DNA from 4 places in the Comamonas sp. C24C genome. Region 1 is predicted to be linked to each of the others. Evidence: predicted binding sites of a transcription regulator. Region 1 holds the regulator's gene; each other region holds the start of a gene.
What was found. The regulator sigma-54, encoded in region 1, starts transcription at its own class of promoters, with help from an activator protein. The targets are predictions, from matches to a motif close to TGGCANGNAANCTGCTTT.

Region 1 (8,342 bases):
CGCCTCCATGGTCGATGTCTACCAACTGCTGGGCGTGCCCCATTTCGGCGCCAGCGGCACGGTGGAAGCCTCGGCCCTGCTGACCCGCGTCTTCAAATCGGTAAGCGGCGTGACGCAGATCGGCTTCAGCGGCCTGATGCTGGCCGTGACCGAGGACCAGGGCCTGGCCCAGGCCAGCCTGAATGACGAATTCGATATCCGCGCCTTGCTGACGTACAGCAGCGTCTGCGGCATCGGCCTCGATACCGTGCCGGTGCCAGGGGACAGCAGCGCAGAGCAGATCGCCGCCGTCATGCGCGATACGGGCACCATGGCTTTTCGCCTCAACAAGCCGCTGACGGTGCGGCTATTCCCCGTACCGGGCCTCAAAGCGGGCGACAGAACAGCCTTCGAGAGCGCCGACCTTTGCAACTGCGCCGTACTGGCCCTGCCTTGAATATCGATCCCGACCGGCTGCCGCGCCTGACAGCCAAGTGCCGGCAGCTATTGCTTTTGATATTCCCCTACCCCGGTTCTGTTTGACCTGCCCCCATGGTGGCAGCCGGGGTGCCCCCGGTAAAATTGATTCTTATGGCAAAAATTATCGTTCTGGCACTGGTGCTGCTCTTCTTTGGCTGCGGGCTGTACATGCATCTGCGCGGCAAGGTGCGCCACAAGGTGGTCAAGCAATTGTTTGACCACTCCACGTTCACAGCGCCGTTCAACGTCTTCATGCTGATGTTCAGCAAGGTGCCGCGCACGCCCTATCTGCCCACCAGCACCTTCCCCGAGCTGGCGCCGCTGCAGGCCAACTGGCGCGAGATCCGCGAGGAAGCCGTCAATCTGCAAAAGAACATGCAGATCAAGGCCGCCGCCAACAACGACGACGCAGGCTTCAACTCCTTCTTCAAGACCGGCTGGAAGCGCTTCTACCTCAAGTGGTACGGCGACGCCCACCCCTCGGCCATGGAGCTGTGCCCCAAGACCACGGCCCTGGTGAAGTCGATTCCCAGCGTCAAGGCCGCCATGTTTGCCGAGCTGCCGCCCGGCGCCAAGCTCAATCTGCACCGCGACCCCTACGCGGGCTCGCTGCGCTATCACCTGGCCGTGCTGGCCCCCAACGACGACCGCTGCATGATCGAGGTCGACGGCCAGCCCTATAGCTGGCGCGAAGGCGAAGGCGTGATCTTCGACGAGACCTTTATGCACTGGGCAGAGAACCGCAGCGAAGGCAACCGCATCGTGCTGTTCTGCGATGTGGAGCGCCCCATGACCAATGGCTTTGCGCAATGGCTCAACCACTGGCTGGGCAAGAATGTGGTGGCCGCCGCCAGCTCGCCCAACAACGAAGGCGACCCGCGCGGCATGATCAGCAAGCTGTTCAAGATCTCGTTCTATGCGGGCAAGTACCGCCGCGCCTTCCGCGACTGGAACCCGACCTTCTACAAGATCCTCAAGTTCGGACTGATGATCGGTGTGCTGGTCTGGTTTATCTGGTGGTTGATTCCGTCCCGATAAGCCTGCCCTGAAGGCAAAGCCCCAAAAAGCCGCTGACGCATGTCCAGCGGCTTTTTTTCGCCTCCTTGGCGGACCGTCTCAAACCCCTCTCCCATGAAGCGTGCTTATTCCGGTCCTGAGGAGCGCAATACGCATTTCAATGCCTGGACAGTTATCTGCCATGCAATATCCGTCACTACAAAAACAAATCAGAATCAAAATAAATAGTGACGGTTTACAAAATATGGCATTAAAAACATTTACTCACTCTCAAAGAGCCTTTAAAGCAAAAAAACAATTGTCAGCCCGGCATGGATATTGATTAATCGTAAACCTCTCTCACTTCAATTAAAGGGTTTACCCTTAATAATGGATATTTCTTAAAAGAGGCCGATAGAATTTTTTCACCTGTTAAGAATCACAGGAATAGGTCTTTTACCAAATAGCAGTAGGGAGTGATATTTATGCATTATCAATCACGAAAGTTTTTAACCATCCACCGAGGAGAGCGACAGTGCTGAAAAACATAAAAATGCTATTGATTGCATCCCTCGTGGGATCAATCGTTGCCTGCGGGGGCGGCGATGGTGACAGCAACGGAGGAGGAGGTGGCGGCGGCACTCCGCCAGGCCCTGGCGTGACTCAAACTCCTGCTGAAAAAATAGCGGAACTTGAGTCGTCCGGAGAAATTCCCAAGTTGGAACGTGGCCCTGATATCAGCGGACCCGACAGCAATACCAGCGGTATACGCGACGATATCGAATCACTGCTGGCCGCCGAATATACCGGCGCCCGACTCGCCGCCGCGATGCAAACCGCAAGAGCCTTTCAAAAGGCCTTGCTCGTCGACACCGAGGACATCAATGCGGTCAAGGCCATCAGCAAAGAGATTTCACGAGGCATCAACTGCATATATTCCCAATTTGATGGTGCCGATGGCTCCAAGCAGCCGGCCCGGGTCGCGCAAGAGCTGGAATCGATGACGACCAATACCAAGGACCGTTTATTGGCATATCTGAAATACAACAAGGCACTTGATGGAACGTCCTCCGCTTTGCCAGAGGGAGATACCTGTGAATAAGATTCTCAAAAAATGCACATGCATTTTTCTGTCATTCATTGTCGTGAGCACCCCGCTCACCGGTGGCGCCCAAGTCGTCAACCCCGATACGAATCTGTGCCGGGAAACGGGGATCGCCTTTGCCTTTCTGAACGGTGTCCAAACCACCGAATCGCAGGCCAATCGAGCCCTGCAGGAGCTCAAGCGCATTCACGGCCAGACCGCCCCCGGCGGCGATCAGATCAAGTATGAAACCCTGTACAACTATTCGAACGGCTTCGAGGATTTCGTCGAAACCTTCGAGCAGCGCCTGCAGGAGCAGGAAGGCTTGCTGGCAGGCCGGTACGAGCTCTTCTTCGAGGCCCTGAATGGTGGCGGCTCATGGTGGAGCAGCATCGTCAACACTGTGTCGGCAGCGACCGGATTGCTCACGGGATTCGTTGACTGGTACAAGTCGGCAGCCATCAGCCAGCTCACCTCCTTGCTGGGCAATCCGCCGACGCTTGCCAACTATATGGAGCATCAATCGCGCATCGACAACTGGATTCTCGAAGGCAAGAAGATTCTCTTTGTCGCCCACTCTCAGGGCAATCTGTTTGCGAACGCTGCGTATGCCTATGCGGCACCGAAATCCGCTGCAGGCTCGGTGAAGGTGGTGCATATTGCGCCGGCATCGCCCACGCTCAACGGGGAACACACCCTGGCGGATCTGGATCTCGTCATCAATGGCCTGAGAGCCGTGGGCACGGTGGCCAGCATCACGGACAGCATTCCCGGCTATCTGCTGCGCCCCGCCGGTATGAATGGCGAGAAAGACCTGCTCGGTCATGGCTTGATCGAGATTTACATCAACCCGGGCCTGGAGATCTCCAACCGCGTGAAGAGCCACATCACGACCGCACTGTCGACACTCGTGGCTCCGCCTGCGCAAGCGACATCCGGCTTTTTCACCACCACCCTGACATGGGACGGCAGCGGTGACGTCGACCTGCACACCTATGAGCCATCAGGCTCGCACGTCTACTACCGCAACATGCGCGGCGCCAGCGGCTATCTCGATGTAGACAATACCGTCGCCTACGGACCCGAGCATTACTATGCATCCTGCGATTCGGCAAGGCTGCAGGAAGGTACCTATCGAGTCGCCATCGCCAACTACGCCAGAGCCGCCGGCAGAACCGCCACGGTACAGGTCGCATCCTGGGATGACGGCGTGCTGGGCACCAAGTCGGTCACCCTGGGCGCAGCCACCGGCGACAACCCGGTCTACGCCATGTTCAATGTCGTGGTGAGCAAGAACGCCCAGAACGGCAAGTACTCCGCAACCCTCACCCCCTGAGCGACGACGCACATCCAGCCCGAGGCAAACGGTCTTCACCAGGCCGCTTGCCTTTTTTGCTCCTAGCCGCGCGGCGATTCGCTACAGCGCCTTGCGCAGCGTGGTCGTGGGTATCTTGAGCTGCTCGCGGTATTTGGCGACGGTGCGGCGCGCACACTCAATGCCCTGCTCCTTGAGCATGTCGGCCAGCTTGGCGTCTGACAGCGGCTTTCTGGCATCTTCGGCATCGACAAACTGTTTGATCAGCGCACGCACGGCCGTGCTGGAGGCACTGCCGCCGGTTTCCGTGCCCAGGCCCGAACCGAAGAAATACTTGAGTTCGAAAGTACCTTGGGGCGTGGCCATGTACTTGGCCGTGGTCACGCGGCTGATGGTGGATTCGTGCAGGCCCAGCGTGTCGGCGATATCGCGCAGCACCAGCGGGCGCATGGCCAGCTCGCCATGCACAAAGAAGTTCTTCTGCCGCTCCACGATGGCTTCGGAAACACGCAAGATGGTGTCGAAGCGCTGCTGGATGTTCTTGATGAACCAGCGCGCCTCCTGCAGCTGCTGTTGCAGCGCCGCATGACCGTCACTGTTCTTGTGGCGACGCAGCACTCCGGCATAGATGTCGTGCACGCGCAGACGCGGCATGACCTCGGGATTGAGTTGCACGGAAAAGTCCGCCCGGCCCGAGCCGGAGCGCACCGGGCGCACGATGACATCGGGCACCACGATATGGCGCTCCACGTCCACAAAGCGCCGCCCCGGACGCGGCTCCAGTCTGGCGATCAGGGCCATGGCCTCGCGCAGCTGTTCCTCGCGCGCGCCGCACAGGCTGGTGAGCTTGCGCAGATCGCGCCGCGCCAGCAAGTCCATGGGCTGGGCACAGATGGCCTGCGCCAGCAGCAGCCGGCTCATATGCGCCTCGGTCGTACCCTCGTCCTCGGCCGTGCGGATCAGATCGCGCAGCTGCAGTTGCAGGCACTCGGCCAGATCGCGCGCGCCTACGCCCACCGGCTCCAGGCTTTGCAGCAGCTTCAGCGCAATGGCAAAGTGCTGCTCCAGCTCCTCGCGCTCTTCCAGGTCGTCGCCGGCCAGACTCTGCGCCAGCTCCTGCAGGGAATCCTCGAGATAGCCGTCGTCGCTGAGCGACTCGATGAGAAAGCGCAGCGCCGCCGTGTCTGCCGCGCCCAGATGCAGGCTCAGTGCCTGACGATGGAGAAAGTCGGTCAGGCTCTGGTGCTCGCGCGCCAGATCGATGGCATCGGTTTCGTCATCGCCGTCGCGGTTACGTGTGGAGCTGCTGGCCGAGGGCGTATCCCACTCGCTGCTGGATTCACCGCCCCATTCCCCGTCCTGGCCGTCCATGCCGTCGGCCTCCCAGTTCAGCGTTTCCGGGGTTTCGGGGCTCGGCGTTTCCGCTACTGTTTCAGTAGCTAATTGCGCTTGTGATGCCTCTTTTTCAGAATGAATACTATCTGAAACACTGTATTCACTGGCGCTAGCAGCTACATCTACAGGAGCATCTCCCGCAGTTTCGGCCTCATCGCCCGCACGCTCCAGAAAAGGGTTGTCGACCAGCATCTGCTCGACTTCCTGCGCCAGCTCCAGAGTGGAGAGCTGCAGCAGCTGAATCGATTGCTGCAGCTGCGGCGTCAGCGATAAATGCTGCGAAACGCGTAGCGAGAGACCTGGCTTCATCGAGGCGCGGCTCCCAGACAATCATTGCAAACGCGCGCAGTGCTATGGGTTTGCCGCCGGGCCGCCCCAAGGCAAACCCCGGCGCAGCCGGTCAGGGCCCCTTCCGGGGGCAGCGACCACACAAAGTGAGGGAGCGTGGGGGTCATCACATCCTGAAATGTTCGCCCAGATAGACGCGGCGCACATCGGCGTTCTCCACGATCTCCTCGGGCGTGCCTTCGGCCAGCACATGGCCGTCGCTGATGATGAAAGCGTGGTCGCAGATGCCCAGCGTCTCGCGCACGTTGTGGTCGGTAATCAGCACGCCGATGCCGCGCTCCTTGAGGAAGCCGATGATGCGCTGGATCTCGATCACCGCAATCGGGTCGATACCGGCAAACGGCTCGTCAAGCAGGATGAAGCGCGGCTGCGTGGCCAGGGCACGCGCGATTTCCACGCGCCGGCGTTCGCCGCCGGACAGCGCCAGCGCCGGTGACTGGCGCAGATGCTCGACGCGCAGCTCCTGCAGCAGGCCGGTGAGGCGCTTTTCGATCTCGTCGCGTGTCAGAGCCTTGCCCTGCTCGTCCTTTTGCAGCTCCAGCACGGCGCGCACATTGTCTTCCACGCTGAGCTTGCGGAAGATGGAGGCTTCCTGGGGCAGATAGGACAGGCCCAAGCGCGAACGCTGGTGAATCGGCATGCCGCCCACCGGCTGGCCGTCGATGAAGATCTCGCCACCGTCGCTGCGCACCAGGCCCACGATCATGTAGAACGATGTGGTCTTGCCCGCACCGTTGGGGCCGAGCAGACCGACCACCTCGCCTTTTTGCACGGACAGCGACACATCCTTGACCACTTTGCGGCTGCCATAGGACTTGGCCAGATGCTTGGCCTCCAGGCGGCTGTCGGACTCGCCGCTGCGGCTGCTGGAGAAGGTCGGATCGCTCATTTCTTCTCGTCGGCTTTCTCGCCGCCCAGCGTCATGCTCGGGCGCAGCTGGGTGGCAGGTGTGGCGGGCTTGGGCTGTGCGCCCGGCGTACCGTCCTTGGGCGCCATGATGGCGCGCACGCGACCGCCCTGACCCACGGAGGAGCTAGGCAGGCCGCCGCTAGTCTTCTGACCATCGACGGTATAGACGTCGGTGATGTTGTTGTAGACGATGATGGAGCCCGTGACCTGGTCGCTGAGCTGGCCGCCACGGTAGCGGCGCATCTCGCCACGGCGGATGAACTTGACGATATCGGCCTTGCCGTCGTATTCGATGACTTCGCCTTCGCCTTCGATGAACTCTTCGGGCTGGCCGGCCACGGTGTCGCGCTTCTGACGGAAGAAGGCACGCTTGCCGGGCTCGGCCTTGATCACCCCGTACTGATAGCCCTCGGCATCCTGACGCACATCAAGCTGGGCGCCGCGCAGAACGATGGAACCCTTGGTCATCACCACATTGCCGGTGAAGACGCTGGTCTGCTGCAGCTCGTCGTGACGCAGCGCATCCGCCTCGATATTCATGGGCTTGGCGCTGTCGGCCTTTTCGGCATGGACAATGCCGGTCGCTGCTGCCAGGGCGCAGGCCAGCGCAAGAGGTAGGAGTGTTTTTTTCATGGAAGGCACGTTTCTTGCATCCATTGTAGTCATTCCCTTTTTGCAACTTGCGTAAAAAACCACCCACAAAAAAGCCCGCGCTACGGCGGGCTTGCTGGGCATCAAACGTCGTTGGCGTCCGAAACCTTGCGTCAGGCCTTGCGGCTGGAGGCGATCAGCGCATTGACCACGCGCAGCACATTGTCCATATTGCCGGCCTTGGTGCCGTCCGTGTAATAGCGGCCGGCCACGCCCATGGCGGGCACGCCTTCCACGTCGTACTCGTTTTGCAGCTGGGTGGCCTTGCGCACCTGGTTGGCCACAGTGAAGGAGTTGTAGACCTCCTTGAACTTGGCCAGATCCACGCCCTGCTTGCCGATCCAGTCAAAGATGGCCTCATCGTTCTTGAGCGGGTTGCGGTCCACGTGAATGGTACGGAACACCTTGGCGTTCAGCTGGGGCAGCAGGTTCATGCCTTCCAGTGCGTAGTACAGCTTTTGCTGGGGCACGAAAGAGGCATTGAAGGCCACGGGCACCTGGCGCACCACCACATCGGCGGGCTGGGTCTTGGCCCAGGCTTCGAACTGGGGCTCGAAGGCATTGCAATGCGGGCAGCTGTACCAGAAGAACTCGATCACCTCGACCTTGCCGGCCGGCGCGCTCACGCTGGCGGGCTTGCCCAGCTTGATGTAGTCCTTGCCTTCCCGGGGCGCAGCACCCTGGGCCCAGCTGGAGGATGTGCCCAGAGTCAGGGCACCGGCGGCGGCTGCCGAGGCAGCCAGAGAGAATTCGCGACGTTTCATCTAAACAAACTCCTGTATCAGGTCTGCAGTATCAGAGCCCAGCGGCCCCAAAAAGTTCAGCAAAGTCCTAAATCTCGCACCCGCTGTCCGGGACGCCTCGGGCCGCTGCCCGAGGGCTCCACAGACAGAGGCTGCACAACGCCTCGCAGGGCCGATTATCGCGCCGCACGCACCAGGGTCGAGTCCACGCCCGCGCCGTCGAGCTTGCCCTTGAGCTGCTCGGCGTCGTCACGCTTGCTGAACGGCCCCACGCGCACACGGAAAACGGTGATGCCGTTTTGCTCACGCTCGCTGATGCGCGACTCCCAGCCCAGCATGGCCAGCTTGGCACGCTGCGCTTCCGCTTCGCTCTGGCCGCGGAAAGCGCCTGCCTGCACAAAGTAGTTGAATGCCGAGTCCGAGGACGATGCGGCCTGGGCCG
Region 2 (5,719 bases), on a different contig from region 1:
CAGTTGGGGATCATGCGGGGGATCGAGTTCCAGCGGCGAATGAAGTGCGGCACTGACCATGATGGTTCTCCGTTAGGGTGACGGCCTCAGGCCTTGATCTTGAAACCGTCAGCGTATTGGGCCGGGTTCTTGCCATCCCAGACCACGCCGTCCATGAGCTTGCTGCTGCGCAGCACATCCTTGGGCACACTGACCTTGAGCTGACTGGCCGCCTGCTGATAGAGGTCGATGCGGTTGATCTGCTTGGCCACGGCCAGATAGTCGGGATGGGCCTTGAGCAGACCCCAGCGCTTGTGCTGGGTGAGGAACCACATGCCGTCCGACAGATAGGGGAAGTTCACGGCCCCGTCGTTGAAGAACTTCATGTGGTTGGGGTCGTCCCAGGTCTTGCCCAGGCCATTCTGGTAGCGCCCCAGAATGCGCTGATTGATGGCGTCCACGCTGGTATTGATATAGGACTTCTGGGCCACGGTCTCGGCCATCTTCGTCTTGTTCTGCAGGCTGGCATCGATCCAGCGGCCGGCTTCGAGAATCGCCATCATCACGGCGCGGCAGGTATTGGGATTCTTCTGTGCGAACTCGCCCGTGGTGCCCAGCACCTTCTCGGGATGGTCCTTCCAGATGTCCTGCGTGGTATTGGCGGTGATACCTATGCCGTCCATGATGGCGCGATGGTTCCATGGTTCGCCCACGCAGAAGCCATCCATATTGCCCACACGCATATTGGCCACCATCTGGGGCGGCGGCACGGTGATCAGCTTGGCCTCGGACAAAGGGTTGATGCCCGCTGCCGCCAGCCAGTAATGCATCCACATGGCGTGGGTGCCGGTGGGAAAGGTTCCGGCGAAGGTGTATTCGCGCTTTTCCTTGGCCATGACCTTGGCCAGACTGGCTCCGTCGACCGCTCCCTTGTCGGCCAGAGCCTTGGACAGCGTGATCGCCTGGCCGTTGTTGTTCAGCCCCATGAGCACGGCCATGTCTTTCTTGGGGCCGCCCACGCCCAGGTGCAGGCCGTAGACCAGGCCGTAGAGCACATGGGCGAAGTCCAACTCGCCGTTGACCAGTTTGTCGCGCACGCCGGCCCAGCTCGCCTCCTTGCTGAGAACGATCTTCACGCCGTATTTCTGGTCCAGGCCCAGCACCGAGGCCATGACCACGCTGGCGCAATCGGTCAGCGGGATGAAGCCGATCTTGACCTCTTTCTTCTCCGGCGCGTCGGAGCCTGCGGCCCAGGCGCCATGGTGACCCAGCGTGCCATAGAGGGCTGCGGCACCGGCCACGCGCAGAAACTTACGCCGCCCACCGGCGGATACGGGCTCGGGCGCAGGAACAGTAGACGAAGGAAGGCGCTGGCTCATGAGAAAACTCCATCAAGAATCGTGGTGAAGGCGATCCGGAAAACAAAAAGGCGCCCTTCCCTCCTCGGGTGTGAGGAGAAAAGGACGCCGTTGTCCCAGGTCACTCGTAATAACGCTTTAAGCGCGACCGCCTTTGGTCTGCTTGACATCAACAGTCATGCACAAACCATGCCAGTCCCCGATCAGAGGTGGAGCAGGCTTTGCTCCTCCGTTTTTGGCCCATATTTGGTGCAGCGCAACAAGCACAACGCTGTCAAAGCAATGAATTGGTGCTGCCAGGCAGCAGGTCCACCGTGGCCAGAATCGCCTCGGCCACATCCAGCATGCGCCGGTTCTGGTTCATGGCCGTCTGGCGGATCAGCTTGTAGGCCTCGCCCTCGCTGAGCTGGCGGTATTTCATCAGCACACCCTTGGCCCGCTCTATGGTCTTGCGCTCCTTGAGCGTGGCGCGCGCCTTGTCGATTTCGGTCTGCATGTCCTGCAGGCGCATGGACTGCTCCTGCACCAGCAAGACGATGCTCTTCTCGAGCTGCAGCCCGTATGCGCTCTCCGCAGGCAAGGAGGCGGCTGGCTGCGTGGCCCCCAGAAAGGCCGCAGCCGCTTCGGCGCGAGTCGCAGGCTGCGGCTGCATCTCCAGCAGCGCCTTTTGCTGACTCAACGCGGCACCTGCCTGCTCCAGCTTGCGCAGACATTGAGCCTGCAGCTCCTCGGCCAGGAATGCCTCAATCTGGTGCATGGCATCGAGCCGGCTGGAACAGGCTTCGAACCATGGCGAGCTCAGGCTGCAGTCCAGCGCCATGCCGTCCCCGGCCGTGCAGCCCAGGCGCCGCAGCCGCTCGATCACCGTCATATCGGGACAGGCCCCGCATTGCTGCTGCCAGCGCTCCATCCCCGAGGGGCTGGCGAAGTCTGCAAACACCTGAAAGCAGCGTTCCTGCGATTCGATCAGATGCAGCCAATGGCGCTGACGCTCTGTCCTGCCGGCCCCTGCAGTAAACGCCGCGACCCCTGTGGCGCGCTCCTGGCCCGCCAGCTCCTTGCCCTGCATGAAATGAAACAGCGCCACCAGCAATTTCGCGATATCGGGATCGCAGGCGCTGTCCGCCGCCTCGAAAACCACGGTCAGGCAGGCCGCAATCATGCGGATCAGCGCCTGCGTGCAGTCTTCGGCACTCAGCTGCAGAGCATCGCGCCGACGGCGCAGCAGCGGCAGGGCTTCAAAGCCCTGCAGCGCATTGGCAATCGCATTGAACAGACGAGCGCCATGTGCGCCCGGCGCCCGCGCGCCCAGCTCTTCAAGCGCGAGACAGACCCGTTCCATGACCTGGTCCACATGAAGGCCATGGTCGAGCAGGCTCTGCTGCGCCTGCACGCCGCCGCTGACCAGAAAGATATTCGAGAGGCCGCGCTCTTTCTGCAGCGCATGGACGAGCTCGGACATGCTCGCCACCAGGTTGCTGGCGCGGCTGATCTGCTCCAGCTCGGCAATCTCGCTTTGCCTTGCAGCCACCAGATAGTGCAGAGGCGTTTTCATGGGGTAGTGCTTGTCGTCATGTTGATGCCATCGACGATCAGCACGATTCATGCCATCTCAGGCAAGGCGACGCTGCCGCCTTTCCCAGAGCTGGTCCACCATGGCACCCACACCGATGCCCACGACATAGGCCAGCAGATCCATAGGATCGAAGCCATTGCCCAGAACCAGATAGGCCAGCTTGTTGGCGCGCAGGGCCTGCATCCAGGGGGCCTGATAGAGCTGCAGAAACTCGATGGCAAAGGCGATGACCAGGGACCAGGCCATGAGCTTGCCGCGCGTGATGGCCGGCCGCAGCCAGGCCACGCACAGCAGCACCACCCAGGCCCAGAGCGCATCGCCCGGATAGTTGCCCAGCACGGCGGGAAAGGGCACGTAGCCCCGGCGCGAGGCCAGCCCGATGGCGATGACCGCCACAATGAGCAGGGTCAACCCCGTCCGTGAGCGACGAAAGGGTCCGCCAGCGGCCAGATGTATCAACAAGCTGTCGTCCCCTCAGTCGATATGCGCGCCGGAGTCCTTGACCACCTGCTTCCAGTACGCCAGCTCGGCCGGCAGCATGGCCTTGAAGCTTTGCGGCGTGGACTCGACGCGCTCGGCGCCCAGGGTCTTGAGCCGCTCTGCCATCTCGGGCCTGGCCAGCACGGTCTTCACGGCCTGATGGAGCTTGTCCACCACCGGCTGCGGCGTACCGGCCGGTGCAAACAAGCCATACCAGCTGGTCACGGCCAGGCCCTTGCCCAGCACGGGAATCTCGGGCGCCAGCGAGGTCGGCCTGTCGGACGCCACGCCCAGCACGCGCAGCTTGCCGCTGCTGACAAAAGGCATCACGCCGGGAAAGCTGCCAAAGGTCACCGGCAACTGGCCGGCCACCACATCGGTGGCGGCAGCCGACGCCCCCTTGTAAGGCACATGCAGCAGGCTCACGTTCTTCTGCTTTTTCAGCATCTCGCCCAACAAATGGTTGAGCGTGCCGTTGCCGGCAGAAGCGTATTCAACCTTGCCCGGATGCGCCTTGGCATAGGCCACCAGTTCGTCCAGATTCTTGGCCGGGAAGTTCGGATTCACCACCAGCAGATAAGGCGCGACGGCCAGCTGCATCACGGGAGTGAAATCCTTGATGGGATCGAACGGCACCCTGGAATAAAGCGCCGGATTGATGGTGTAGGCGCTTTGCGCCGTCACCAGAAAGGTGTAGCCGTCGGCCGCGCTGCGCGCCACCTGGCCCGTGCCCAGATTGCCGTTAGCACCGGCGCGGTTTTCCACGATGACGGGCTGGCCCAGCGAATTCTCCAGCCCCTGCGCCACGGCTCGCGCAATCACATCGTTGGCACCGCCCGGTGCCTGGGGCACGACAAAGGTAATCGGCTTAGTGGGCCAGTTACCGCCCTGCGCCAATGTTTGCGTCAGAGGAGCGGCCACCACGGCAGCCAGTGCCGCCAGCAGTAGCGGGCGACGTCGGGTTCCGGAGATAAAAACAGCGTTTCGCGCAGTCTCGGTGCGCGCAGCTTCTTCAAACTTCATGGCAATAATTTCCTGTGGTGGTGGACATGGATGCTGCCAGCCCTCCATGCCGGCCTGTCGTCCCATGCAACAGGCCATTCTTGCATCGCTGACCGGGCGGCCTGAACGGCACTCACTGTTCGGCCATCGTCTTTGGCAGGGGCTGCCTCCTGCAAATGCCGTGACCACAAGCCTGCCCGCAGCGGCTCGGCCTCTTCACAACAGCACCAGGCCCGGCGGCAGGCTATCGCCCAGACTGCGCTTGTGATCCTCGGCCTCCATCTGCACCACCTGCTCGACCATGGTCATCCAGCGTTCGGGCGCACCGCTGCTGCGCATCTTCTCCAGCACCTGCGCTCTGATGGCATCGGGCAGGTCGCGCGCGCGGTCGCCCGTCATGCGGGCCATCTGCACGGCGGCAAACATAGCGGTTTCGTTCCTGCGCCAGTCCTGGGCCAGCGTGGCGTTCAGGAACTCCAGCGCCGCCTCGGGCGGCATCACCATATGGGCGTTGGCAGCCAGCGACTGGCGTGCCGCGAGGCGGCCTATGGCCCACCAGGTCTGCACGGTTTCATCCTCGCGCCTGAGGCGCTGCAGCATCCACCGCCCCATTTCCTGGCGGTACTGCCAGGGCACGGCCTCCATGGCCGCGAACAGGCGCAGCATGTCGTCATAGCTGCCGTGGCTGGATTTGCCGCGCGTGTTCTGCTGCACGGCCTTCTGCATATGGCCGGCAACGTCTTCGAGCAGCTCCATCTGCCGGGCCTCGTTCAGACCCGCAGCCACGCGGCGCCAGAACACCCACCACTCCGTCCAGTTGGCGGCCTCTTTGGCATGACCCAGGCCCTGGCCATACAAGGCCCAGACCTGGTCTATGCGCCAGCCATCGAGTTCCGCCCCCACGCCTGGGCGCAGACACCAGCCTGCAAGGTTGAACCAGACGCGCTCATGGTCGGCGGTGCGGCGGCGGCGCCTGGCACGGGCCAGCAGCGCATCGAACAAGGCACGCAGCAGGCCCAGCTCCCAGCCCTCGCGCGGGCCGAGGACTCTTTCGAGCGACTGGCGCAGCTGGCGCACTTCCCGGGTCGTCACCTCCTGCGCCTGCGTGCCGAAGATGCGGTCCACCAGGGCAACGGCTTCGGGTAGCCTTGCCAGCAAGGAATCTGATTGCTTCTGGCCCTCAGCGCTTTGTGCATCTTCGTTGTCAGCGATGGTTTCAGAAGCCGCAGCACCGCGCACGGCAAAGGGCAGCAACCAGGACCGGCCCGCGTCCTGCACGGCCACGCAGCGCACTTCCAGCGTGCCGACCTCGCTCATGCAGGCT
Region 3 (8,342 bases), 220 kb from region 1:
GCTGCAGCGGTGTCGGTGCCGCTTTTGCGCAGGGCGCCAATATGGCCGCGCAACTCGTAGACGATTTCCGAGAACTCGGGGGTGTAAGTGACCTCCAGATCGCGCGGGCGCGGCAGGTCGATGTCGCGGCGCACCACGAAGCGGCCCGGGCTTTTGCTCATCACATAGACGGTATCGGCCAGGAACACGCTCTCGCGCAGATCATGCGTGACCAGGATCACATTGAACTTCTGCTCGGCCTGCAGGTCGCGCAAAATGCACCACAGCTCTTCGCGCGTGAAGGCGTCGAGCGCGCCAAAGGGCTCGTCGAGCAGCAGCATCTGCGGCTCGTGAATCAAGGCGCGGCAGATGCTGGCGCGCTGCTGCATGCCGCCTGAAAGCTGCCAGGGGTATTTGCGTTCATAGCCAGCGAGCCCGACCTTGCCCAGCAGCTCTATGGCACGGGCCCCGTATTCCTTGCGCTTTTGCTTGAACTGCGAGCGGTGCGGCTCCACGATCTCCAGCGGCAGCAGCACATTGTCCAGCGTGGTTCGCCAGGGCAGCAGCGAAGAGGACTGGAACGCCATACCCGAGATCTTGAGCGGCCCTGTCACGCGCTGGCCATCGACCGTGATGCGCCCCATGGACGGCATCTTCAGGCCCGTGGTGAGCTTCATGAAAGTGGACTTGCCGCAGCCCGAAGGGCCGACGATGGCGATGAACTCGCCGCGCTGCACCGTGAGGTCGATGGCTTCCACCGCAAAGTGGTTGGCCTGCAGCAGCTCTTCGTTATAGGCCAGCCAGACGTCTTTGAATTCGACAAATGGCCGGGCAGCTTCTGTATCTGATGACTTCATAAAAACAGGCTGTAGCGCCTGTCACACAAGCGCATCCAGCTATCAATCAATGAGCAATTACTTTTTGGGAAAAACGTCGAGTTCCGCTACGGGCGGCAGGAAACGGCCGTTCCAGAGCGTCTCCGGGTTCACGCGTGTCTTGGTCGCATAGACGTCAGAGATCTGGGAAGCCATCAGCGCCATGCGTGTGGGGCTGACCTGGCCAAAGCCCTCGCCGCGCGCATCGGCGGTGTTGATCACGGTGTCGATCGCCAGTTGCAGACGGCGGGTTTCGAGCGCCGTGTTGACGATGCCGTCGCGCTCCTTCACATAGGCAATGGCAGCGCCGGGGTTGGCCATGACTTCCTTGGCGCCCTTGCTGAAGGCCTTGAGGAAGGCACGCACGGCTTCGGGATTCTCGCGCACCAGCTTGGCGCTGGCGATGATGGCGTTGCCATAGAGCTTGACGCCGTTGTCGGCAAACGGCATGACCGCCACATCGGCCGCCTTCACGCCACGCGCCTCCAGGTTCAGCAGCGAAGTAAAGGTAAAGCCCGTGATGGCATCGATATCGCCGCGCACCAGCATGGTCTCGCGCAGCGGCGGATCCATGGTGGTCCATTGCACATCGCCGACCTTGTTGGCCTTGGCAAACAACGGAAAGCCGCGTCGGCCTGCATCAAAGACCGGCGCTCCCAGCTTCTTGCCCGTCAGGTCCGCAGGCTTGGCGATGGCGCTCTTCTTGAGCGCCATGACCGAGGCCGGCGTGTTGTTGTAGACCATCATCACGGCCACGGGCTTGTCCTTGACTTCGGGGTTGTTGGCATGAAACTCCATGAGTGCGGCCAGATCGGCAAAGCCCATGTCGTAAGAGCCCGATGCCACGCGCTGAATCGCGCCACCGGAGCCGCTGCCGGCATCCACCGTCACATTGAGCCCAGCGGCCTGGAAATAGCCCTTGGCAACTGGCTGCAGAAACAGCGCAGCAGGTCCTTCGAAACGCCAGTCGAGCTGGAATTTGATGGGCGTTGCGGCAAAGGCTGCCGTGGCGCTGGCAAAGCTGCCCAGGGCCAGAACGGATTGCAGGAACAGGCGCTTGGTTTGCATGGTGGCTTCCCTCTCTCTATGTCAATGAATTGCGGTTGAATGAGTGCCGGGGCTCAGACCTTCCAGGCGCCCTGGTGCGAACTGCTGGCCTCTTCGATCAAGGCCGGCCCGATGCATTCGATGGCGTGCGAAGCGGCCTGAAACACATCGCGGCAGGACAGCTCGGCATCCTTCTGATCGAGCCGCTCGCCACGGAACACGCGCAGCCGCTCGGCATCGATGCCATAGACCACCCTGCCGATGGCGGACCAGAAGATCGCGCCGGCACACATCACGCAGGGCTCGGCAGACGAGTACAGCGTGGCGACGGCCAGCTCATCTCGTGAATGCAAGGGGCTGGCCAGGCGGATGGCGGACAGCTCGGCATGGGCCGTGCAATCGCCGCTTTCGCCGTTGGCATTGCTGGCCCGGGCCAGCACGCGTCCGTCGGCGGCCACGATCAGCGCGCCGAAAGGCCGGTTGCCGCGCTCACGTGCCGTATCGGCGAGCGCAATGGCTTCGCGCAAATAGCGGCCATCAGCGTCATTCAAGGCCTGGGCTTGAGGCAATGACATGGTTGGTTCCTCCTCAGGCCTTGAGCATGCGCGCCGACCTGGCGGGCAGCATGCTGCTGTTGAACAGTGCGTCGGCAGATGGCGTGGTCTTGAGCGCAAAGGTCTGCACCACGCTGTCCAGCTGCTGCTCCATCAAACGCTTGCTGAAGTCGCCCAGTCCATGGCTTTTCGTGTCTGCCGCTGCCACATACTGTGCGGTGATGGACCAGCGCTCCAGCTCCAGCTTCTCATCGAGAATCGGCTCGCGCTGGCGCACGGCGGCAATGCCTGCTGCGGGGTTGGCAAGGCATTCCACAATCGCACGGTTGGTGGCGCGCAGGAAAGCGGCCACGACCTGCGGCTTCTCGGCAATCAACTGGCTGGACGCCAGGATCGCATTGCCATACAGATGAACGCCGGCATCGCTGTAGCGCAGTATGGAAAGCTCCTCGGACTTGAGACGCGCAAACAGCGATACCGCCGAGTCATGGAAATAGGTGGCGGCATCCACATCGCCACGCACCATGACGTTGTCGCGTGCCGAGAACTCCGTTGTCGACCAGGCAAACAGATCCGCAGGCAGGTTCTTGCGCCGCGCCACCATGGGCCAGGCACGGCGCGTGGACTCCACCGCCGCTGCGGCCACCTTCTTGCCCTTGAGACTTCCGAAGTCCGAAGTGATGCCCCGGTCCTTGCGTCCGATGATCACAAAGGGGGCGCGGTTGTAGTACTGATAGACGGCCTGCACACGAGGCGTGCCGGCGTTCTGCGCATTGAATTCGATCAGCGAACTGATATCGCCCAGTCCCAGCTGGTAGGCGCCGCTGGCAATGCGGGTGATGGAGGCCACCGAGCCCGACCCCACATCCAGGCTCACATCCAGCCCCTCATCGCGGTAGTAGCCGTTTTGCTGCGCCAGAAAGAAAGGAGCAGTCTGGCCGTTGACACGGAAATCCAGCGTGAATTTCAGCGGCGTCAGCGACTTGCCCTGGGCATGAACCCAGGGCGCACCGCAAAGAGGCAGGGCAGCAAGAAAATGGCGACGTTGCATGGGGGAACTCTCAGGTCTCTGGCGACAGGAATGCCGGCGGCGGCAGCCACTGGCAGGACTTGAGCAATTTCCTGGCACTGCACACGGATGCAGGCTGAACGCTTCTACTCGTTCAACCTTCTAGCAATTGGCGTGCCTGCTTTTGATTTCCGCTTGTCGGGTATCAACAAGGTGCACGTCCGAGCAGCGCATGCATGGATTCATGCACGGCAGTGCACCAGTTTGAAGCCATGCACCAAAACCAAGGGCGCCTGTGCCCTAGCGAATGGCTGGCACGCTGTTTGCTGCACTCAAATCAAGAGTAGAAGCGTTCAGCACGGTGCTTCTGACCATCGCCGGTCAGCAGCTTCGCGGGTCATTGCTCTTGAAGTGGGTGCGGCACACAGCCGCACCTGGTATCCACACTTCAGGTGCCAGCAACCGCAAGCCTCACTGGCATCGCCGGTGTCTGAAGTCATCGCAAGAGAAATTCTTATGCAGAGCATGACCAACCACTCTTACAGCCTTGGCGAACTGGACAAGGAAGCCCGTATGGGCGGGCAAGGCGCAGAAACCTCGGCGCGCGAAGTTCGCGTCATAGACATCAGCGACTTCGAGCAACGCAAGCAGGAGATTGCCGAGCAGATCTGGAGCGCTTCGGTGGAAATCGGCTTCTTCCAGGTTTCCGGCCACGGCATAGCCCAGGCCGATATCGACGCCGCATTTGGCAGGGCCGAACAGCTATTTGGCTTGCCGCCCGAAACCAAGGCGCAATGGCCGCTATCGCGCAACGCAGGCTGGGAGCACAAGGCGCAGATCCGTCCCTCCACGCGCACTCCCGACCAGAAAGAGTCCTATCAGGTCACACGCCCACGCATGCAGGGCCTGTGGCCCAGCGAGCAGGAGCTGCCCGGCTTCCAGCAGGCCACGCTGGCCTTTGAGCACCAATGCTGGCAGGTGGGTATGCAGCTGCTGTCCTGCTTTGCCTACAAGCTGGGCTTTGACGAGGAGTTCTTCACCCGCGCACATGACCCCGCCGTGCCCAGCTACCAGAGCACGCTGCGCATGCTGCATTACTTTGCCGTGGACCCTGCACTCAAGGACGAAATCGGCCTGTGGCGTGCAGGCGCACATACGGACTTCGACTGCCTGACGCTGTTGTTCCAGCGCGCCGGCCAGGGTGGGCTGCAGGTGCTGCCCGGCAAGGAGGCCGAAGCCCAGCAATGGACGCCCGTGAAGCCCGTGGATGGCGTCATCACCTGCAATATCGGCGACATGCTGATGCGCTGGAGCGACGACCAGTTGCCCAGCAACTTCCACCGCGTGCGCAACCCACAGCCCCATGAGTACCAGGGAGCCCGCTACAGCCTGGCCTTCTTCTGCCAGGCCAACGAAGATGCGGTGATCGAAGGGCCGGCCAAAAAATATCCACCCATTACAGGGGCGGAATATTTGCGTCAGCGCATCAGCGCCAATTTCTCGAACAGGTACTGACACCCTCTGAGCAGCCCTGCTGCTTCCCCCAAGGGGGGCGACACCTTCGGGACGGAGCGGACCTTCCTTGGTGCCCCCGGCTTGGCGGGGCGCCAGTTTCCGGCCTCCGTCTTTGGCGCAGTGTGATGTGGTCTGAATTGAAACGACAAGGCCCCGGAACCCGGGGCCTTGTCGGCAATCAGCGCCGGAGCGGATCAGCGCAGCGACTCGATGAGATCGATGTACTGTTGCTTGGCCTCATCCGGCGTCGTGCCTTCCAGCTTGGCCCAGGCGTCCCACTTGGCGCGTGCCACCATGTCAGTGAAGCTGGGCTTCTTGGCTTCGTTGTCACCCTCGGTCGCCTGCTTGTACAAGGCATAGATCTTGAGCAAGGTGGCGTTATCGGGACGCTCGCCAAGCGAGGTGGAATTCTTGACGGTCTCTTCAAACCGGGCGTTCAGATCGGACATGAAAGGTCTCCTGGGCTTTAATAATCGAGGCCAGTGTAGCCAAAAATCAGCCAAATTAGAACGACCGTTCTTTTTATTTCACAAAGTACCGCAACGCCGGCAAGCGAGCAGCCCTTTGCGGCACGCTCTCCCTCAGATCCGCCTCTTCGTGATTCGCCTCGCGGCAGCAGCAACGTGCTGCCTTCAGAACATCATGCGCAGACCCGCATCAAAGCCCAATGCGCTGCGTGGCTGCATGCCGGGGCTGTTGCTGTAAGCCGGTTGCGGCATGATGACCGGGCTGCTGACGGCCAGCGGTGTCACACCCATCACCGCAGGATTGTTGTGTCCATTGCTCACGCTGATACGCGACACCGTGGTGTAGAGCGCCGTGCGTTTGGAGAGGTTATGCACATAACCCAAGGCCAGCTTGTTCACCGATGCGTCGCCGGCTCCCTGCCCATTCTTGAATTGCACCCTGGCCACCGACGCCCTGAACTGATGCAGCCCGACAGGGATTTGCACACCCGCCAGAAGCCCGTCATAGCGGTCTGTGGCCCGCACATCGCTGCGCGCGTTGCGCACCTGCGACCACTCGCCCAACACGCGGACCGGACCGAAGTTGTACGAACCTCCCAGGTTCAGGGACTTGATGGTTTCCTTGCGACCGTTGAAAGTGCCCAGCATGCTTTCGCCATAGCCCAGCGCAATATCGGTGGGGCCACTGGCCCAGCCAATGCGTCCACCGGCATAGCGGCCGCGCCTGGCATCATTCTCCGGGAAGGCATACATCAGTTGACCATAAATTCCGCCCAATCCTGTCGGCAGGTGGTAGCCAATGGAGTTGTTGGCGCGCAGATAATTGTCCGTGCCTGCCGACAAACCGTTTCCCAGCAAGCGCTCCGGCAGCGTGCCGCTGGTCTGCGTACTCAGCGCACGGTTGATGGCCAGGTTGCTGCTGACCACCGCCAGCAAATTGACGCCCACGCCGTTGACGGAATAGGGATCAAAGGCCCAGTCATTCAGAAACGACGGCGTGTGATCACGCCCAAGGCGCAGCTCGCCCCAATTGCCCGCCAGGCTGACGGTGGAGCGTCGCCCAAAGTTCAATGCGCCGCCGCCCGTGTCGTTGGTCACAGGCGCTTCCAGCCACATGCTGGCAGACATTCCAGCACCCAGATCTTCAACGGCACGAACACCCAGACGGCTGGCCAGATTGCCCGATGGTGACAGCGCCCAGATACCTTGACTGGCCGTGCGACCGGAGCCGTCCCAGGAATTGCTGCGCACCATGTAGCGGCTGACGCCCGCATCCATGACACCGAACAGCGTCACGGATGACTGAGCGCTGGCCAGACTGCTTGCGGACAGGGCAAAAAAACTCCAGATATAGCGTGAAATACGTGGCATGTCATGTCTCCTTTTCGTTATGAGTTCGCGGTCTTGATCCGCGAAATCACTCTAGAAAAGGAAGGCTGCAGCTCTTGTGCAGTTGATGCCATTCATTGCTTATTTGGTGCCATCTGCCCAAGGTGAAATCCCTAGGAATGTCGCCCCGCCGCATGGCCAATGTCAGACAGAAAAAAGCCGGCACCTTGGAAAAGGAGCCGGCACAGATCTTCGCAATGGCTTTACGCGCTCAACATTTGCACCCTGGAGCTCATGGCACGAGTACCGTGGCCCCCACGGTCTTGCGCGCTTCCAATGCGCGATGGGCTTGTGCCGCCTCGGCCAAGGCAAACTCCTGCTGCGGCTCACTCACGATGCGCCCTGCCAGCACGTGCTCGAACAGCTCTGTAGCCATCTCCAGCATATGTGAGCGGGGCTGGATGTAATGCACCATGGCCGGCCTGGTCATCCAGATCGAGCCTTTGGCAGCCAGCAGCGATGAGTCCACCACCACGGAGCCGGAAGAGGTTCCGTTGCTGACCAGCGAGCCACGCGGCTGCAGGCAATCGAGCGAGTCCATCAGTGTGTCCTTGCCTACCGAGTCATAAACCACGGGAACGCCCTTGCCTGCCGTGATTTCCTTCACTCGCTCGACGATGTTTTCACGAGACGTCACGATGGTGTGCGCGCATCCGTTCGCCCTGGCCAGTTCGGCCTTCTCATCCGTGCTGACCGTACCAATCATGTTGACTCCCATGGCGCGGGCCCACTGACAGGCAATCAGGCCTACGCCTCCGGCAGCTGCGTGGTAGAGAATGGTTTCGCCGCCCTGCAGCGAATAGACCTGACGGAACAGATACTGGGCCGTCATACCTTTCATCATGAGTGTGGCTGCAGTACGGTCTGAAATTCCGTCGGGCAACGGAATCAGCACTTCTGCAGGCATCACACGCGCCTGTGCATAAGCGCCTTGCGGACCGATCAGATAGCCAACGCGGTCACCCACCCGGATATCCGTCACACCCGTTCCGACGGCCTCGACCACACCTACGGCATCCGAGCCCAGCCCGTTGGGCAAGGCCAACGGATAACGCCCTGAGCGGAAGTACACATCGATGAAGTTGAGTGCGATATAGCTATGTCGCACACGCGCCTGGCCCGGGCCGGGGTCTCCCACGGCAACGTTTTCCAGTCGCAGAACTTCTGGACCGCCAGTCTCGTAAAAGCGAATGGCCTGAGTCATGAAATGCTCCTGTATCAATTGTTCACAGCGAGGTGCAGCAAGCGCTGCAAAGCAAAAGTCCGGGCATCCTCAGCCGCAGACATGCCCGGACCGATAGACGAGCCGATTCAGTTCAGCTTGATGCCGAAATTCCTGACGATCTCACCGTTGCGCTGGTACTCGGCCTGCAGATCGGTAGACAGCTGCTCCAGAGTGCGCTCCTGCTTGATGGGCTCGAAGCCGGTGGACAGATAACGCGCCTGCACCGCCTGGCTGGCGTTGACCTTCTGCAGCGTGGCATTGATCTTCTCCAGCAACGGCTGC
Region 4 (8,342 bases), on a different contig from region 1:
AATCCGGCAGCCATCTGGACCATCTTCATCTGCTCGATCTGGCCCATGGTCATCAACACCGCCGTGGGCGTGCAGCGTGTGCCCCAGGACTATATGAATGTGGCGCGCGTGCTCAATCTGTCGGAGTGGAAGATCGCCACCACCATTCTGTTTCCTGCGGTGCTGCCCTATATGCTGACCGGCGTGCGCCTGGCCGTGGGCACGGCCTGGCTGGTGATCGTGGCCGCCGAGATGCTGACGGGCGGCGTGGGCATAGGTTTCTGGGTCTGGGACGAGTGGAACAACCTCAATGTCAAGAACATCATCATCGCCATCTTCGTGATCGGCATCGTAGGCCTGGTGCTGGAGTGGGCCCTGGTCAAGCTGGCCTCGGCCTTTACGTTTGAAGAGGTGAAGGCTTAACCCACCCCTGAGCCGCGCCTTCGGGCGCGTCACCCCCTCAAGGGGGCACCACCGGTGGCCCGGCAAAGCCGGCGCCACGGTGGCCTCGGAAAAAAGCAAGGAGTACCTCATGCATACATCTCTCAGCACCAAGTACATCGAGATCCACGGGGTGGAGCAGACCTTCAAGACTGCCAAGGGACTGTTTCCCGCACTGCGCGACATCAATCTGAACATTGCCAAGGGCGAGTTCGTCAGTCTCATCGGGCACTCGGGCTGCGGCAAGTCGACACTGCTCAATCTGATTGCCGGCCTGACCATTCCCACCGGCGGTGCATTGCTGTGCGCCAACAAGGAAATCAAGGGCCCCGGCCCCGAGCGTGCGGTGGTCTTCCAGAATCATTCGCTGCTGCCATGGCTGACCTGCTGGGGCAATGTGCACCTTGCCGTGGAGCGCGTCTTCGGCAAGCGCGAAAGCAAGGCACAGCTGGCGCAGCGCACCGATGCGGCGCTGGCCATGGTCGGGCTCAGCCATGCGGCGCAAAAGCGCCCCGGAGAGATCTCGGGCGGCATGAAGCAGCGCGTGGGCATTGCCCGCGCCCTGTCCATGGAGCCCCAGGTGCTGCTCATGGACGAGCCCTTCGGTGCTCTCGACGCCCTGACGCGTGCCAAGCTGCAGGACGAGCTGCTGGAGATCGTGGCACGCACCCAGAGCACCGTGGTGATGGTCACGCACGATGTGGACGAAGCCGTGCTGCTGTCCGACAAGATTGTGATGATGACCAACGGGCCTGCGGCCACGATTGGCGAGGTGCTGCATGTAGCGCTGCCACGTCCGCGCAGCCGGGTGGGACTGGCCGAGGATGCGCAGTACCAAAGCTACCGCAAGGCGGTGATCGACTTTCTCTACACGCGCCAGGGCCATGTGGAGAAGGCTGCCTGAGCCTTTTTGATTTCAAGCTGCATGGCGCCTTGGGGCGCCATGTTTGTTTTGCACAGCAATAAAGCGGCCATGCACAAAAGCAGTGCATGCTGAGGGATGGAATAGTCTCTGCAGGCTGAGAAAAGCTGGCACAGCAATTGCGTGTTGTTCAGCGTGGCCAAGGTGGGTCACCGGGGGATGGTGCAAGGCTGGACCAGAACCCACAGACAAAGACGTCTACGCGTTCATGCAAGTCATGAAGCGCGCAGACGTCTTTTTTTTTGGCTTTGCAAATGCCTACGGGGACTCAGATGAAAAAATCCAAACTGGTCATGATTGGAAACGGAATGGCAGGCGTGCGTGCGCTGGAAGAGCTGCTGGCCATTGCCCCCGATCTGTACGACATCACGGTCTTCGGCGCCGAGCCGCATCCCAACTACAACCGCATTCTGCTGTCGCCGGTGCTCGCCGGCGAGCAGACGCTCGGCGATATCGTGCTCAACGACTGGTCCTGGTACCAGGACCACCATATCCTGCTGCACGCCGGCTATACCGTGACGGCCGTCGACCGGGCCCGGCGCACGGTGCATGCGGTCAATGCCCAGGGCGAGACCGCCAGCGCCGAGTACGACCGGCTGATCATGGCGACGGGCTCCAAGCCCTTCATCCTGCCTATCCCCGGCAAGGACCTGGAGGGCGTTCTGGCCTATCGCGACATTGCCGACACCGAGGCCATGATCGAAGCGGCCAAGACACTAAAGCATGCAGTGGTGATCGGCGGTGGCCTGCTGGGACTGGAAGCGGCCAACGGTCTCATGAAGCGCGGCATGCAGGTCACCGTGGTGCATGTCGGCGACTGGCTGATGGAGCGCCAGCTCGACGATCAGGCGGGCCGCATGCTGCAGAAATCGCTGGCTGAGCGCGGCATGCAGTTCTGCATGCAGGCGCAGACGCAGGAGCTGCTGGGCGACGCAGGCGGGCGCGTGCGCGCCGTGCGTTTCAAGGATGGCAGCGAGATCCCGGCCGAACTGGTGGTGATGGCCGTGGGCATTCGTCCCAGCACCGAACTGGCCGAGTCCATGCATCTGCATGTGAACCGCGGCATCGTGGTCAGCGATACGCTGCAGACCGTGACTGATCCGCGCATCTATGCCGTGGGCGAATGCGCGGCACACCGAGGCATTGCCTACGGACTGGTGGCGCCCCTGTTCGAGCAGGGCAAAGTACTGGCCAACCATCTGGCGGAGTTCGGCATCGGTCGCTATCTGGGTTCGCTGACCTCGACCAAGCTCAAGGTCACGGGCATCGATCTGTTCTCTGCGGGCGATTTCCAGGGCGGCGGGGATACCGAGGAAATTCTCATGAGCGACCCCTATGCGGGGGTCTACAAAAAGCTGGTCATCAAGGACGACAAGCTGGTCGGTGCCTGCCTGTACGGCGACACGGTGGACGGCAGCTGGTACTTCAAGCTGCTGCGCGAGGGACGCAGCGTGGCCGACATCCGGGACAAGCTGATGTTCGGCGAATCCAATCTCGGCGATACCGGCCACCAGGGGCAGAGCAAGGCCGCTGCCATGGCCGACGGCGACGAGGTCTGCGGCTGCAACGGCGTGACCAAGGGCGCGATCTGCAAGGCCATCAAGGACAAGGGCCTGTTCACGCTCGACGATGTGCGCAAGCACACCAAGGCCAGTGCCAGCTGCGGCTCCTGCACGGGACTGGTGGAGCAGATCATCATGTTCACGGCTGGCGGCGACTACTCGGCGGCCCCGAAGACCAAGGCCATGTGCGGCTGCACTGACCACGGGCACCAGGCCGTGCGCGATGCGATCCGCGAGCACAAGCTGCTGAGCACCGATGCGGTGTTCCGCTTCATGGAGTGGCGCACGCCCAACGGCTGTGCCTCCTGCCGCCCGGCCGTCAACTACTATCTTGTCAGCACCTGGCCCAAGGAAGCCAGGGACGACCCGCAAAGCCGTTTCATCAACGAGCGCAGCCACGCCAATATCCAGAAGGACGGAACGTACAGCGTGATTCCGCGCATGTGGGGCGGAGAGACCACGGCCTCCGAGCTGCGCCGCATTGCCGATGTGGTGGACAAGTACCAGATCCCCTCCGTGAAGGTCACGGGCGGTCAGCGCATCGATCTGCTGGGCGTGAAAAAGGAGGATCTGCAGGCCGTCTGGAACGATATAGGCATGCCCTGCGGCCATGCCTATGCCAAGGCCCTGCGCACGGTCAAGACTTGTGTGGGCAGCGAATGGTGCCGCATGGGCACGCAGGACAGCACCCAGATGGGCAAGGACCTGGAGCGCGCCATGTGGCGCATGTACGCACCGCACAAGGTGAAGTTCGCCGTCAGCGGCTGCCCGCGCAACTGCGCGGAGTCCGGCATCAAGGATGTAGGAATCATCGGCGTGGACTCGGGCTGGGAGATGTATGTGGGCGGCAACGGCGGCATCAAGACCGAGGTCGCGCATTTCTTCACCAAGCTCAAGACCGCCGAAGAGGTGATGGAGTACACGGGCGCCTTCATGCAGCTGTACCGCCTGGAAGGCTGGTATCTGGAGCGCACGGTGCACTACATCAATCGCGTGGGCCTGGACTATGTCAAGCGACGCATTCTCGACGATGCCGAGGGGCGCAGGGCGCTGTGGGAGCAGCTGCAGTTTGCACTGGACGGCGAGCCCGATCCCTGGTTCGAAGCCGACAAGGCGGCCGTGGATACGCGCCAGTTTCAGCCACTGACTGCGGCGCAAACCGAAAGCGCCAGCGTCTGATTACAAGCACCGAGGAGCCAGAAATGAGCGAATGGATTTCTATCTGCACGATGGACGACATCCCCGTGCTGGGAGCACGCCGCGTGGCGCGTGCACAAGGGCTGGATGTGGCCGTGTTCCGCAATGCCGACGACGAGGTGTTTGCGCTGCTGGACCGCTGCCCGCACAAGGGCGGCCCGCTGTCGCAGGGGATTGTGTTCGGTCGCAGCGTGGCCTGCCCGCTGCACAACTGGACGATTGCACTGAGCAGCGGCGAGGCGGCGGCGCCTGACGAGGGCTGCACGCCTTACTTCAGCGTGCGTGTGCAGGATGGCGAGGTGCAGCTGCGCGCCGACGAGCTGGCCAGCCGCGCCCTGGAGCAGACCCGCCCGCATGCCGGTCCTGCGCATTGCGCGGGCAAATCCGGCTGCGCCACGGCCTAGTGTCTCTGTTGATATGAAATGAATAGCTGCATGCGCTTATTCAGAAAGCGTTACAGCATGATTTCACTGAAAGTCTGCCATGCATGAGACCCGATCCACCTGTCCCTATTGCGGTGTCGGCTGCGGACTCGCCTTCGGCGGTCCGCGTTGCGGTGAACATGAACGCCGCCGCCTCTCTTTGGTGATGCCATGAAAGAAACCAAGTCCACCTGTCCCTATTGTGGTGTCGGCTGCGGCGTGGTCATCGAGTCCGATGGTCTGCAGATCACCGGCGTGCGTGGCGATCCCGAGCATCCCGCCAACTTGGGCCGTCTGTGCACCAAGGGCAGCACCCTGCATCTGACGGCCGCGCCCGTCTATGCCCAGCAGGCCCGTTTGCTGCAGCCCATGCGCAGGCTGGAGCGTACAGCCGTACCGCAGGCAGCGAGCTGGGATCAGGCTCTGGACGAGCTGGCGGCGCGCATTGCCGGCATTCGTGCCGCTCATGGGCCCGATGCACTGGGCTTCTATCTCAGTGGCCAGCTGCTGACCGAGGACTACTACGTCTTCAACAAGCTGGTCAAAGGCCTGCTGGGCACCAACAATCTCGACACCAATTCGCGCCTGTGCATGAGCAGCGCTGTGGCCGGCTACAAGGCCACGCTGGGCGCCGATGCACCACCGGCCTGCTATGAGGACATAGACCTGGCCTGCTGCATGTTCATCACGGGCAGCAACATGGCCTGGGCGCATCCCATTCTGTTCAGGCGTGTGGAAGAGGCCAGGGCGCGCAATCCGCAACTCAGGATCATCGTGGCCGATCCGCGCCGTACCGAGACCGCCGAGCTGGCTGATCTCTATCTGCCGCTGCAGCCGGGCAGCGATGTGATGCTGTTTCACGGTCTGCTGCACATTATGCTGTGGGAGGGCTGGACGGACAGCGCCTTCATCGCGCAGCACACCTGCGGCTTTGCAGCGCTCAAGGAACTGGTGCGCGAAGCCACGCCCGAGAAGGTCGCTGCCATTTGCGGCCTGCCCGTGGCGGACCTGTACCGGGCGGCGCGCTGGATGGCGCTGGGCGGTGCAGAGGAGCCGACGGACGTGCGTCGTCCCACGCTCAGCCTGTACTGCCAGGGTCTGAACCAAAGCCGCAGCGGCACGGCCAATAATGCGGCGCTGATCAATCTGCATCTGGCCACCGGCCAGATCGGCAGGCCTGGCGCAGGCCCGCTGTCGCTGACGGGCCAGCCCAATGCCATGGGCGGGCGCGAGGTGGGCGGGCTGTCCAATCTGCTGAGCGCGCATCGTGATCTTTCCAACGCAGCGCACAGGGCCGAAGTGGCGCGGCTATGGGGTGTGGAGTCGATTCCGCAGCAGCCCGGAAAGTCCGCGCTGGAGATGTTCGAGGCAGCCGCCGACGGCCAGATCAAGGCCTTGTGGATTGCCTGTACCAATCCCGCGCAGAGCATGCCCGAACAGGCCATGGTGCGCAGGGCGCTGGAGCGCGCCGAGCTGGTGGTGGTGCAGGAGGCTTTTGCCGCGACCGAGACCACGGCCTATGCCGACTGGTTGCTGCCAGCTTCCACCTGGGGCGAGAAGCTGGGCACGGTCACGAACAGCGAACGGCGTATCTCGCGGGTGCGCGCTGCTGTGGTCGCGCCGGGGGCGGCACGCCATGACTGGCAGATAGGCGTGCAGCTGGCGCGGCGGCTGGAGCAGCACCTTCGGCCCTCGCTGTCAACCTTGTTTCCCTACGACACGGCGAATGCCGACGCGGGCGCCGAAGCTGTCTGGAACGAGCATCGCGAATCCACACGCGGGCGCGATCTGGATATCACGGGGCTGAGCTGGGCGGTGCTGGAGGTCAAGGGACCCCAGCAATGGCCCATGCCTCAAGGCGCTAGCCAGGGCCGACAGCGTCTGTATGGCGATGCGGTGTTTGCGACGACGGACGGGCGCGCACGCTTTGATGCCCAGCCCTGGCAGGCGCCGGCCGTGCCGCGCGATGCGCGGCATCCGTTCAGTCTCAACACCGGTCGCCTGCGCGATCAATGGCATGGCATGACGCGCACCGGCCAGCTGGGGCGCCTGTTTGCCCATGTCAGCGAACCGCAGTTGCAAGTCAGTCCCCAGGACATGCAGCGCCTGCAGCTGCAGGACGGCGATCTGGTCCATGTCTCCAACCGCTATGGCGCCATCGTGTTGCCCGTGCAGGCGGACCCGGGCTTGCAGCCCGCACAGCTCTATCTGCCCATGCACTGGGGCAGCATGTACCTGAGCGGCATGGGCTCCAAGGGACAGCGGCTTGCGGGCGTCAACGCCCTGACCACGCCCGAGCGCTGCCCGCGCTCCAAGCAGCCCGAGCTCAAGCATGTGGCCGTCAAGCTGCTCAAGGCCGAGCTGCCCTGGACTTGTCTGGGCATGGCCTGGCTGGATGAACGGCAGGTGCAGTCGGTTCGCCAGGCATTGACCGAATTGATGGCCGAGTTCGACTTTGCCAGCTGCGTGCTGTTCGGGCGCGCCGTGCCGCTGGAGCAAGCGGATCAGGGTCGCACCGGCGTGCAGTTCCGCGCGGGAGCCTATGCGGCGCCGTCTGCGGAGGTGCTGGCGCGGCTGCATGGTCTGCTGCAACTCAATGGCCCGCAGGCCATGCGCTATGCCGACGCACGTCGCCAATGCAGCCGCGCCATGGCGATAGGCAGGCAGACGGAGGAGCCCAGGCTTGATGCCTTTTTGCTCTGTGGCGACGCCAGCGCCGGCCGCTGGCTGGGGCCGGTACTGCGCGACGAGCAATCGGTGCAAAGCTATGGGCGTCTGCTGCTGTCCTCGGGGGCAAGGCCGCCCGCCGCCATGCCGGCCCGGTCGCCACAGATCTGTGCCTGCATGAATGTGGATGAAGCCAGCATCAGCTCGGCGCTGGCAACGTGCGAGGGCTCTACCGGCGAGCGGATCGCGCAGCTCAAGTCTTCCCTGGGTTGCGGCACGCGCTGCGGCTCCTGCATTCCCAGAATCAAACAACTGGTGCATGCGACGCCTGCGCCGCAGTCGGCAGCCTTGCCGATTGCCACCTAGATTTCGATGTCCGGCAATGCATATGAAAGGCCAGCCATGACAAACAGCCATGCCACTTCCCTGCCGGCCGTGGGCCGCTGCTATCTGGTCGGTGCCGGCCCCGGCGATCCGGAACTGCTCACGCTCAAGGCGCTGAGACTGATCCAGTCCGCCACGCTGCTGCTGGCGGACGACCTGGTGTCTGCCGACATCGTGAAACTTGCCAGCGCAAGCGCCCGCATCGTTCACGTGGGCAAGCGCGGCGGGCGCGAGAGCACCTCGCAGGAGTTCATCGAAAAGCTCATGATCATGGCAGCCCGCCAGGGCGAGCTGGTGGTGCGCCTCAAGGGCGGCGACCCTTTCATCTTCGGCCGGGGCGGCGAGGAGGTCGAGCATCTGCGCGCAGCCGGAATCGCCGTGGAAGTGGTCAACGGCATCACCGCAGGGCTGGCCGCTGCCACCAGCCTGGGCGTGCCGCTGACGCATCGCGACCATGCCCATGGCGTGGTGTTCATCACAGGTCACGCCAAGCCAGGCAGTGCCGGCCATGACTGGCAGCTGCTGGCCGGCACGGCCCGCATGCTGGGGCTGACGCTGGTGATCTACATGGGCGTTGCAACTGCTGCAGTCATCCAGCAGCAGCTGCTGGCTGGCGGACTGCCGGCTACGACTCCCGTGGCCCTGGTCCAGAACGCCAGCTTGCCCGCACAGCAGCAGATACTGACCGATCTGGGGCAGATGACGCAGGCGCTGGCATGCAGCGGACTGGGCAGCCCCTGCGTGTTCGTGGTGGGCGAGGTGGTCGGC

Region 2: ACLBXN_RS00645 (CmpA/NrtA family ABC transporter substrate-binding protein) is a predicted target of sigma-54. The motif match lies at 1,515-1,532, and genes of this name have one in related genera.
Region 3: ACLBXN_RS11750 (isopenicillin N synthase family dioxygenase) is a predicted target of sigma-54. The motif match lies at 3,777-3,794, and genes of this name have one in related genera.
Region 4: nirB (nitrite reductase large subunit NirB) is a predicted target of sigma-54. The motif match lies at 1,451-1,468, and genes of this name have one in related genera.

What each region holds. Positions count from the first base shown of each region.
Region 1 is NZ_JBKFBC010000005.1:18,997-27,338, reverse strand. It holds partial or broken gene ACLBXN_RS10700 (DUF711 family protein) at 1-436, shown strand, start outside; gene ACLBXN_RS10695 (aspartyl/asparaginyl beta-hydroxylase domain-containing protein) at 571-1,497, shown strand; gene ACLBXN_RS10690 (hypothetical protein) at 1,991-2,557, shown strand; gene ACLBXN_RS10685 (YfaP family protein) at 2,601-3,875, shown strand; gene ACLBXN_RS10680 (RNA polymerase factor sigma-54) at 3,957-5,558, opposite strand; gene lptB (LPS export ABC transporter ATP-binding protein) at 5,704-6,486, opposite strand; gene lptA (lipopolysaccharide transport periplasmic protein LptA) at 6,483-7,139, opposite strand; gene ACLBXN_RS10665 (thiol:disulfide interchange protein DsbA/DsbL) at 7,271-7,921, opposite strand; gene ACLBXN_RS10660 (SPOR domain-containing protein) at 8,077-8,342, opposite strand, start outside.
Region 2 is NZ_JBKFBC010000001.1:151,644-157,362, reverse strand. It holds gene ntrB (nitrate ABC transporter permease) at 1-60, opposite strand, end outside; gene ACLBXN_RS00645 (CmpA/NrtA family ABC transporter substrate-binding protein) at 87-1,358, opposite strand; gene ACLBXN_RS00640 (nitrate- and nitrite sensing domain-containing protein) at 1,612-2,892, opposite strand; gene ACLBXN_RS00635 (ribosomal maturation YjgA family protein) at 2,950-3,324, opposite strand; gene ACLBXN_RS00630 (Bug family tripartite tricarboxylate transporter substrate binding protein) at 3,388-4,416, opposite strand; partial or broken gene ACLBXN_RS00625 (Hsp70 family protein) at 4,612-5,719, opposite strand, start outside.
Region 3 is NZ_JBKFBC010000005.1:238,099-246,440, reverse strand. It holds gene ACLBXN_RS11770 (ABC transporter ATP-binding protein) at 1-836, opposite strand, end outside; gene ACLBXN_RS11765 (ABC transporter substrate-binding protein) at 894-1,922, opposite strand; gene ACLBXN_RS11760 (nucleoside deaminase) at 1,976-2,476, opposite strand; gene ACLBXN_RS11755 (ABC transporter substrate-binding protein) at 2,490-3,506, opposite strand; gene ACLBXN_RS11750 (isopenicillin N synthase family dioxygenase) at 3,981-4,979, shown strand; gene ACLBXN_RS11745 (acyl-CoA-binding protein) at 5,174-5,428, opposite strand; gene ACLBXN_RS11740 (porin) at 5,612-6,817, opposite strand; gene ACLBXN_RS11735 (quinone oxidoreductase family protein) at 7,068-8,039, opposite strand; gene ACLBXN_RS11730 (Bug family tripartite tricarboxylate transporter substrate binding protein) at 8,147-8,342, opposite strand, start outside.
Region 4 is NZ_JBKFBC010000001.1:157,894-166,235, forward strand. It holds gene ntrB (nitrate ABC transporter permease) at 1-402, shown strand, start outside; gene ACLBXN_RS00655 (ABC transporter ATP-binding protein) at 512-1,324, shown strand; gene nirB (nitrite reductase large subunit NirB) at 1,615-4,083, shown strand; gene nirD (nitrite reductase small subunit NirD) at 4,107-4,505, shown strand; gene ACLBXN_RS00670 (hypothetical protein) at 4,585-4,698, shown strand; gene ACLBXN_RS00675 (nitrate reductase) at 4,695-7,556, shown strand; gene cobA (uroporphyrinogen-III C-methyltransferase) at 7,593-8,342, shown strand, end outside.